DNA from 3 places in the Myxococcus sp. AM010 genome. Region 2 is predicted to be linked to each of the others. Evidence: riboswitches for the same ligand, from Rfam matches in the RefSeq annotation. Region 2 holds a riboswitch; each other region holds the start of a gene.
What was found. A riboswitch is a leader RNA that binds a small molecule or an ion and turns the genes downstream of it on or off. The one in region 2 is predicted to bind cobalamin.

Region 1 (3,269 bases), on a different contig from region 2:
CGCGAGGTCGGTGAAGCGCAGGACGATGGTGCCGCCCCGCCCCAGCGAGAGCACGTCCAGAGAGCCATTGTCCGGCCCCAGCCCCGAAGGAGGCCCGAGCACGACGTCCGGGAAGCGGTCCTGCCCGAAGCCCGCGCTGTCACCCGGCTCGAAGAGGACGACCTCGTCCGCGTACGGGTCCTCGGGCGGAAGTCCGGCATCGGGCTCCAGCGGCGTGGAGCCATCCGGCGCTCCCGCGTCTTCGTCGACGCTGGAGGACGCGTCACCACACGCGGCGGCGCCCAGGAGCACGGCGAGCGCCATGCCCCAGGCGAAGCGCTGGAGGCCGCGATGGCTCACCGGGCCACCTGGATGCGCACCAGCCGCTGGCCGTTCCTGTCATCCACGCCCACCAGCAGGTCCGAGCCCAGGTGCGCCAGCTGCGTCACGGAGGTGCACGCGTCCACGAACGACAGCACCGGCGTGCGCTCGCCAATGACGACCGCGCCAGGCTCAATGCCCAGGGACAGGGCGTAGCGAGACACATCGGTGGAGACGAACTGCCAGTTCTCGTTGTAGCCGCCGCGCTTGACGGCGACGCCCTCACCGAACGTGGAGGCCCCGTTGAAGTCGCTGTCCACCACGAGCTCGGCCTGCGTGCCCAGGTCCACGGGAGCTCCGCCGCGCAGCGCATCCGCGAGCACCGACGGCGCCACCACGCGGGCCTTGTTGCTGAAGTCCACGCTGCTGGAGAAGCCCAGCATCGCGATTCCATTGTCCGTCACCGCCGTGAAGCCACTGGCGCCCGCTTCGCCCGCCGGGAAGTTGGCCAGGCGCACCGTCTGGAAGGGGGTCTCGGAGGTCACCAGGCCGAAGACGCCCAGGCCGCCCCCCGCGTTGCCCAGGCTCACGCTGTTGACGAGCAGCACGGAGTCCTCCCCCGAGGTGAAGCTGGCCGCGGTGAAGTTGGCCTGCGCATCGATGTAGGAGGACGCGGCGGGCGACGCCAGGTCATACGCGGCCACCGAGCCCAGCGCGCCCGTCGCGGACGTGGTGTAGCCCGCGAAGAGATACCGGCTGTCGTTCACCAGGAAGCCGTTCGAGAACACCGTCGCCGTCCCCGCGCGGTCCGCGGGCGAGACGACGTCGAAGAGCTTCGTGTCGTCCGGCTGGAGGTCGGGCCAGATGCCCAGCGAGTACATGCCGACGTCGATGCCCATGCCACTGCCACGCACGGCGTAGACCGTATACGTGGGGCCCGGCGAGGCGGCCAGCGCCAGCACGTCGTCCGGCAGCGGCGCGGAGCCCGTGGCCTCGAAGCCCGTCTGGAGCTGGAGCGTGCCGAGCACGGGGTCGTGCGGCGCCGTCTCACACGTCTGCTCCGTGCCAGCGTCCGCCTCCGTGCCAGCGTCCGGCTCCGTGCCAGCGTCCGGCTCCGTGCCCGCGTCCGGCTCCGTGCCGGCGTCGGGCTCGGTGCCCGCGTCGGGCTCGGGGACCTGCTGGATGGGCCGCGTCTCACACTTCTCCGCGGCGCACGTCCACGCCTGGCCCTCCGGCGCGGGGCCGTTCTCACTGCGGCAGTCGAAGGCGTCCACGCATTCGGAGCCGCAGCCCGTGGTCACCGCCAGCACCAGGCTGGCCGTGACGAACATCAGGGACTTCGTGCGGGCTCCCGCGCGCTTCACATCGGCGTACTTCATGGTGTCCTCGCTCCCTCTTCCGCCCCCACGGGCGGATGGGCTTCCAGGAGGACACGGCCGAAGGCAGCGCCCCGGCGCACATCACACGCGCCGGACGGCACCGCCCCCGCCGCCTCCCCTCGGAGGCCTCGGTGATGTCCGTGCCAGAGGCACGGGTCTTCGGCAGGTTTTCGGACTCGCAGGCGCGGGTGCACGGAGCACCCACCTACTTGCCGTCGCTTCCCAGCCCGCTTCGGGCCAGTGCTTCACGTGACGGCGTTCGTTCCTGCTCACCGCTGCGGGGCAGTCCCGGATTCACACCGGGTTCCCTTGAGTCGCCGTGGAATCACGGCGACACCGAGGACGCGGGCGGGGATATGGCGGGTGCAAGCCATTGTCAATGACTGGCCCCCAGCCGCACCCGCCGCCGCAGCAGCGCGAGGAACAGCGGGCCGCCCAGCAGCGCGGTGACGACGCCCACGGGAGGCTCGGCCCCAAACAAGGGGAAGGCCAGCCGCGCCAGCAAATCCGACAGGACGAGGAAGGCCGCGCCGCCCAGCGCCGACAGGGGCACCAGCAGCCGCTGGTCCGGCCCGAAGGCCAGCCGCAGCAGGTGCGGCACGATGAGCCCCACGAAGCCAATCAACCCCGTGAGCGCCACCGCGCCCGCGACGCTCGCGCTGGTGGCCAGCAGCAGCCAACGGCGCGTCGCCGCCACCGGCACGCCGAGGGACGCCGCGTCATCGTCCCCCAGCGACAGCAGGTTCAGCCGTGCGGAGAGCACCCACATGACGCCAATCGCGCCGGCCTGGAGCAACGCGGAGAGCACCAGCGTGCCGCCGCGCTCGTACCCCAGCGCGCCGGCGAGCCAGTAAAGGATTTCCCCCAGCCGGTCGGGGTCGGACAGCGTCTTCACCAGGGTGATGGCCGCGGAGGCGAACGCGTTGAACACCACGCCGGTGAGCAGCGCGGCATAGGGCGCGCGCGACGCGGAGCCCCGGCTGGCGGAGAGGACGAAGAGGATGGCGGCCCCCGCGCCCAGGAAGGAGAAGAGCGCGGGCGCGGACAGCCGCGCCATGCCGCCGCCCAGGCCCGGTGCCACGTCCCCCACGGTGCCGAGCCCCACCGCGAGCGCCAGCGTCGCCCCCATCGCCGCGCCGCCGGACACGCCGAGCACGAACGGGTCCGCTAGCGGGTTGCGCAAGAGCCCCTGGAGCGTGGCGCCCGAGGCCGCCAGCCCCGCGCCCACGATGGCCCCCAGCAGCGCGCGCGGCAGCCGCAGCGACCAGAAGATGACGGCATCCGTGGACGTGGGCTCCGTCAGCGCGGCGGTGAGGGAGATGGACTGCTCACCGAAGCGCACCGCCACGGCCATGCACCCCACCGCCACCACGAGGAAGCCCCCGAACAACATCACCGCGCGCGAGGCGCGAAAACCTCCCGCTCCGCCCTGTGCACGCTGGGATGTCGCCGGCTCGCTCACGGCGCGGCCTTACCCGTTCCTTCCGGATGCAGCAAACGGAAGAGCTCCTCCAGCCCCCGCCCCAGCGAAGGTCCCGGCTGCAGCAGCGCCATGGAGGGCAGGTCCACCCAGCGCGCGCTGGACAGGCC
Region 2 (3,269 bases):
AGGCTGCGCTCGGAGATGAGGTCCGCGGCCCGGCGGAGGATGCGCACTCGCTCCTCCCAGGCCGTGGCGCCCCAGCCGCGCTGGGCCACTCGCGCCACGCGCACCACCCGGTCCAACTCGCTGACGGGCGTGCGGTGGAAGGTGGCGAGCAACTCGTCCGGCCTCGCCGGGTTGCGGCGCTCCAGGAGGTCTCCGCTCCGCCAGGCCTCGCCGGCAATCCACGACGGCAGCGCTTCGCCCAGGCGCCCCCGCACGGTGTTGAGCGCCTCGTCGAAGCGCGCGTGCAGTGTGGACATGTCGGCGTCCAGCACCGAATAGGTGATGCGGAAACTCATGGCTCCCTCCGGAAGTAGTGGTTGATGCCCTGCGCGAGCGTGTCGACCAGCGCGTCGACCTCGGCCTCGGTGATGACCAGCGGGGGGCCCAGCATCAGCAGGTCCCCGTTCGTTCCGTCCGCGTGGCCGGTGTTGGACCAGAGGACGAGGCCGCGCTCGAACAGCTCGGCCATCAGCCCCTCCACCACCTTGCGCGAACGAGGGAAGGGGCGGCGGCTGTCGAGGTCCTCCACGAACTCGACGCCCGCCATCAGGCCCACGCCCTGCACCGAGCCCACATGGGGCAGGGGCCGCAGCGTCTCGCGCAGGCGCCGCTGGAGGTGGGCGCCCACGCGCGCGGCGTGCGCCACCAGGCCGTGCCGTTCGTAGTAGTCGAGTACCGCCAGCCCGGCCGCCGTCATCGCCGGGGCCTGGAGGTAGGTCTGCGCGTGCATGAAGCCGCCGGAGCCCTGCCGCAGCTCCTCCAGGTGCGCCTGCCGCACGAGCACCGCGCTCAGCGGCGCGTAGCCCCCGCTGATGCCCTTGCCGAGCACCAGCAGGTCCGGGGTGAAGTCGAACAACTCACTGGCGAAGAAGCGCCCGGTGCGACCGCAGCCGCACATGACCTCATCGGCGATGGTGAGGATGCCGTACTGCCTGCACAGCGCGCTCACGCGCTCGAAGTAGTCCGGCGGCGGAGGGGAGGCTCCGGCCGAGGAGCCAATCACCGGCTCCGCGATGAAGGCGGCGATGGTGTCCGGGCCCTCGCGGAGGAGCGCCTCCTCCATCAGCCGCGCGTAGTGCGCCGCGCCGTCGCGTTCGTAGTCTTCCAGGCCGGAGCGGTACGGGTAGGGCGCGGGCGTGGTGACGACCTCCGCCAGCATGGGGCCGAAGAACTGCTTGTAGTGGGGACGCTCCGACAGGGAGAGGGCGTAGAGCGTGTTGCCGTGGTAGCCGGGCACGCGCGCAATGACCTTCGTGCGCTGGGGCTGCCCGCGCGCCACGCAGAGCTGCCGGGCGAACTTCACCGCGGCCTCCACCGCTTCGGAGCCCGAGCCCAGGAACGCGGCGCGCTCCAGTCCCGCGGGCGCCAGCGCGCACAGGCGGGTGGCGAGTTGCTCCGTCACCTCGGTGGTGAAGTGGGTGCCGTTGACGTAGGCGACGCGCAGCAGTTGTTCACGGATGCGGTCCACCACCTCGCGGTTGCCGTGGCCCACGCTGGCCACGAGCGCGCCCGCCGAGGCGTCCAGGTAGCGCTTGCCTGTGGCGTCGAAGAGGTGGACACCCCGGCCGTGGGTCACCACGGGGAAGTCGCGCGCGAGGTCGCGCAGCAGCACATTCCCTTGCGGGTAGCGCACGCCCTGCCTGCCTTCGTCCCGCATCGTCCGTCCTCCACGCAGCGCGGACGACCGAGGTCGCCCGACAGGGCTCCCGCGTGGAAGAAGGGTTGTCACGATGCGCGCGGGTCGGCGCACACCAGGCCCCGGAGGAGCCCACGGACCGACCTTCGCCCCCACGGGCGACTGGACACACGAGCGGGGTTGGGTCGGAAAAGCCGAGGTGCGCGCGAAGACTGGCTGGAGGCTCCAGCGCTGCTCGGACCTTCCGGCCGTCCCACGCGGCTCCAGGTCGAAACCGTCCGTGGATTTCTCCCACGGGCGGATGCGGGCAGGTCTTCGGGCTCGTGAGCACTCCGGCCGGAGCCGGATTCCTACTGCTCGTCGCTTCCCAGCTCCCAGAGGGAGCCAGTGCGTGTGACGAGGTTCGTTCTCACCTACCGCTGCGGGGCAGCCCCGGATTCACACCGGGTTCCCTTTTAAGCCCAGGCCGAGGCCCAGGCACCAACATGGGGCGGTATGTACTGTCGGCCTTCTTGGACTGTCAAGGCAGGCTCGCGAACATGGACAGGCTCCGTCTTGAAGCGGGCGCGCATCCGACATCAAGGTTCGCGCCGCGCGCTCGATGGCGTCGGCGATGCGGAACGAACGTGGCACATCCAGACGCAGGTCCCGCTCTTGCGCGCCGTGCCCGTAACTTCTGTCCCGCCCCGGTGTTGAATGAGGGGGCCCTGCCAACTGGGGGCTCCCGTGCCTGGCTCACCGGAGGCGAAGACGCGATGAACCCACTGCTGACCCGTCGTCATCTGCTGCGCGCCCTGGGGTCGACGGCGGTGGGGCTTGCGTGGGCTCCGGGCTCCCTGGGACGGGCGCTCGCGTCCAGCCAGCACGCCTCCACGCGAGGCACGCTGGTGACTGTCTTCCTGCGTGGCGGCGCGGACGGGCTCTCCTTGGTGCCTCCGGTGGAGGATGCCGCGTATCACCGGGCACGTCCCACGCTGGCGTTGAAGGCGCATGGCCCGGACGCCGCGCTGAAGTTGTCAGGGCCCTTTGGCCTGCATCCCAGGCTCGAAGCGTTGATGCCGCTGTGGCGTGATGGCCGGCTGGCGGTGCTGCACGGCGTGGGATTGCCGGCGCCGGTCCGCTCACACTTCGACGCGCAGGACTTCGTTGAATCCGGAACGCCGGGGCGCAAGTCGACACCGGATGGCTGGCTCAACCGCGCGCTGGACGAAGAAGAGGGCGTCGCGCTGCGCGCCGTGGCGTTGCAGCCCACACTGCCCCGGGCGCTGTTCGGAGACGCGGGGGCGGTGGCCATGGGGCGGCTGGAGGAGTTCCGGCTGAGGGGCGGGCGCAGAGGTGAGGAGGCCACCCGAGGCTTCAATGCGCTCTACGCGGGCGCCGTGGACGAGGCGCTGCGGACGACGGGCCAGGACGCTTTCGAGGCGATGTCGCTGTTGGACGAGGCGCGGCTGGCGAAGCGCGCTTCGCGTGCGGCGGTGGAGTATCCGAAGGGGCAGCTCGGACAGCGGCTGCGCGACATCGCGCGGCTCATCCACGGCGAGGTGGGGCTGGAGGTGGCGGCGACGGAGTTGGGAGGCTGGGACACGCACGCCGC
Region 3 (3,269 bases), on a different contig from region 2:
CTCGAGCGCCACCGCGAGCGTCACGTAGACGGCGCGTCCCGGCAGCGGGAAGCCCGTGAAGTCGAAGGTCCGGACGTCGAGGAGGTTCTTCAGCTCGACGGACAGGGTGAGGTCCGGCCCGTGAAGGAAGGTGCTGGACGCGCCCGCGCTCACCCACGTGCGCGAGGGCAAGTCCAGCGAGCCGGTGCGGTTGATGCGCTGCGCGGACTGATAGAGCACTTCGGCGCGGGCGTTGAGCCAGTCGGGTCCCGCGCGCACCCGCCCCACCCACTTGTGCCTGGGACGGTTCGGCAGGTCCTTGCCGAAGAAGCGCGGGTCCCCGTAGCGGTTCTCCGTGCGCAGATACGTGTAACCCGTGCTGGCCAGCAGCCAGGGAAGGGGCCGCGCCTCGCCCTCCAGCTCCAGGCCCCACACGCGCGCGGCGTCGAAGTTGTACGGGCGCGCCATCAGCGGCGGGTACAGCTCATAGGCGATGAGGTTCTCATACAGCGCCGCGAAGCCGCCCAGCGTGAAGCCCCAGCGCGGCGCCGCGTCCTCGCCGTCTTCCGGGCCGGAGCGCCACCTCACCGCCGCGTCCGCGTACAGGGCGCGCTCGGGTTTCAATCCGGGGTTGGGCAGCAGCGTGCCCTGCCGGATGTACAGCTCCAGGAAGGACGGCGCGCGGTGGGACTGGCCGGCGTTGGCGCGCAGGCCGAAGCCGCGCCCCAGCTCGACGGAGGCGCCCAGCTTCGGCGACAGCAGCCAGTACGGGCCCACCCGCTCCAGCCGCATGGAAGGCACCACGTCCAACGCGCCGCCGAAGAGCCGCACCTCATCCATGGCCATGACGCTGCCGCGCCACCACGAGGCGGCCTGCGCGCCCTCCGCCTGCGTCACCGTCTCACCCGAGGTCGCCACCGTGACGGTCAGCGACTGGCGCGCTCCCAACGGCCCGCGGCCCTCCAGCTCCACGCCGCCCACCGCGTGCCGCTGCGCGCCACCCGCGCCGGGGATGTGCCCCGTCACCTCCAGGCCATCACGCCGGAAGAAGCCTCGCGCGCTCCCCTGCCCCAGCCCGTCGAGCACGCCCGACCAGCGAAGGCCCAACGCCAGCCGCCCCAGTTCCTGGTCTCCGGTGGACTGGGGGTTCTGCACGGTGCCCGGAATGGCGCGGTCCTCCAGGGACAGCTCCGCGAGCGCATCCAGCCGCGAGCCTCCCGCCAGCCGTCGCCGGTAGCGCAGGAGCGCGCCCCCTCCCCGCGCGTCGTTGCGGGCACGCCGCTCGGAGACCTGGGGGTTGCCGTCCACGGCGGGCAGGTCGTCCACGTCGTAGGCGAAGTCGCCATCCGAGCGGCCCGCGTGCACCAGCAGCAGCGCCTGCCCGCCCAGCAGCGGCCCCGTGGCGGCGACGTGGCCCAGCGCCGTGTTCCAGCTCCCGTAGGTCACCTCGCCGCTCGTGCGCAGGTTCGGCCCTGGCGCGCGAGTGATGATGTTGATGGCGCCGCCCAGGCCGCCGGAGCCATAGCGCGCGCCCGCGCCACCTCGCAGCACCTCGAAGCGCTCCACCAGCGCGGAGGGGATGAGCGACAGGTCCGACAGGCCGCCCGCGCCGTTGAGCGGAATCCCATCCAGGAACACGAGCACGCCGTTGGATGACGCGCCCCGCACCACCAGGCTCTTGCTCTGGCCGTAACCACCGGAGTCCTGCACCGCGAGCCCCACCGAGCCCACGAGCAGCTCCGCCGTGTCGCGCGCCTCGCCCGCGCGCTCTCGCGCGTCGATGACGGTGATGGCGCCCGTCGGGTCCCTCCGCTCTGGAGACTCAGGCGGAGGCGGTGTCCTGCCGCGAACCACGGTGGTGCGCGTGGGGGCGGGCTCGGCCTCGGAGGGCTGCGCCCCGGCGGGACATGGAAGGCTGAGCGCCAGGCACACGACAGGCCCGGCGAGGAAGTTCCACCGCATGCTCCGCCTTCCGCTCCCTCCGACGAAGAGAGAAGGCCAACCGCCCGGGCCCGCGAAAGGCTCGGCCGCACCCCTGGGCAGGTCTCCTGGCTGACGGGCTCTGGCGGCTGGCGCACGCTGCGTCATGCCAGAAGAGGACTTCCGCCTTCCCCCGGAGCGGCGCTCGGCCGCGGCTGGAGTGGCGACAAACCGAAGCCCCCGGCCCTGACCTCAGGGCTGCCCGTTCACAGTGGCGGGACCGCGCCGGACTCACACCGGCTTCCCTCTTGAAAGCCCGGCATGGGCACCCAAGGGCGCGCCCTTTCTAGGAGGTCACCTCCGGCGGGTCAAGCGCACCGGGGGCGTCAGCGAGGACGCGCGCACGGACTGCTCGAAGGCATACGTCCGGAGGAACAGGAGCTCCACGTTCCCCAGCGTGAGCCGGGAACGGCACAGCAGCGGCGCCGGGCGGCCCGGGAGGATGAGCACCCCGTCCTGGTACGTCCCTCGCTCACTCTCCAGGTCCGTCACGCACCACAGCCCGGTGTGCGGCTCACGACGAAGGCGCGCATGCAGGCGGGACACCGTGGGCTCGGCCAGGACGATGTCGCACTCGGCGCCGCTGCCCACCGTCACGTCGCCATCCGCCGGGCGCAGCCGCGGGCGCACCTCCAGCACCACGGGCGCCGTGGCGCAGGGCGTCGATGCCTTCTCCGCTGACCGGGACGTCCCAGCGCGGGGCCGCGTGGAAGCAGGCTCCCACAGCAACACGGGCCAGCTCCCGTCTTGGGCCCGCGCATCGCGAGGAGCTGGCTGGAACACGCGCACCTTCCTGTTCACCGGATGGACGCGCGCAACATGGACACGAGACTCCGGCCGCGCCAGTTCCTGGACCTCGGGGCGTGCGATTCACTGTCGGGTCCCACCGCGTGGGAGGTCCACCCACGCTGGCCACCAGGCGACTACGGAACGTCTGGCGTCCCCGCGTCCTCGCAGGCCACGCCCGCGTCCCCCGCTGGCTCGGCCTCCACGCAATCCGGCAGCGCCAGCTCCAGGCTGTCCTCACCCAAGAGCAGGGCCTCGTCGTCGGTGGAGAAGGTGCCCGTGCCACTGTCCGCGCCGCGCAGTCGTGCAATCGGGTCCTCCACGGCGCAGCCTCCGCTCCAGGCCAGCAGCGCCAGGACGAGCAGGTGCCGGAAGGGCCCGCGAAGCGTGTGCGATGCGAGGTCAGTACGGTTGTTCATCGGACGGCCACCTTTCACGGGAAGACCATCAGCGCGACGCTCAGCCGTGGCCGGATGGCCCAGCCCTCATAGAGCGGTTCGAAGCCCTGCGGACCTTGGAAGCCG

Region 1: another riboswitch for cobalamin. It lies ahead of HV826_RS26430 (hypothetical protein); the one in region 2 lies ahead of HV826_RS19190 (aspartate aminotransferase family protein).
Region 3: another riboswitch for cobalamin. It lies ahead of HV826_RS26410 (TonB-dependent siderophore receptor); the one in region 2 lies ahead of HV826_RS19190 (aspartate aminotransferase family protein).

What each region holds. Positions count from the first base shown of each region.
Region 1 covers NZ_JABXEO010000068.1:9,495-12,763, reverse strand. Annotated here, with positions in the region: gene HV826_RS26435 (cell surface protein) at 1-339, opposite strand, end outside; gene HV826_RS26430 (hypothetical protein) at 336-1,679, opposite strand; cobalamin riboswitch at 1,823-2,035, opposite strand; gene HV826_RS26425 (iron ABC transporter permease) at 2,056-3,141, opposite strand; gene HV826_RS26420 (ABC transporter substrate-binding protein) at 3,138-3,269, opposite strand, start outside.
Region 2 covers NZ_JABXEO010000040.1:26,638-29,906, forward strand. Annotated here, with positions in the region: gene HV826_RS19185 (aldehyde dehydrogenase family protein) at 1-335, opposite strand, end outside; gene HV826_RS19190 (aspartate aminotransferase family protein) at 332-1,696, opposite strand; cobalamin riboswitch at 1,964-2,175, opposite strand; gene HV826_RS19195 (DUF1501 domain-containing protein) at 2,431-3,269, shown strand, end outside.
Region 3 covers NZ_JABXEO010000068.1:3,788-7,056, reverse strand. Annotated here, with positions in the region: gene HV826_RS26410 (TonB-dependent siderophore receptor) at 1-1,941, opposite strand, end outside; cobalamin riboswitch at 2,000-2,247, opposite strand; gene HV826_RS26405 (FHA domain-containing protein) at 2,254-2,742, opposite strand; gene HV826_RS26400 (hypothetical protein) at 2,883-3,164, opposite strand; gene HV826_RS26395 (hypothetical protein) at 3,179-3,269, opposite strand, start outside.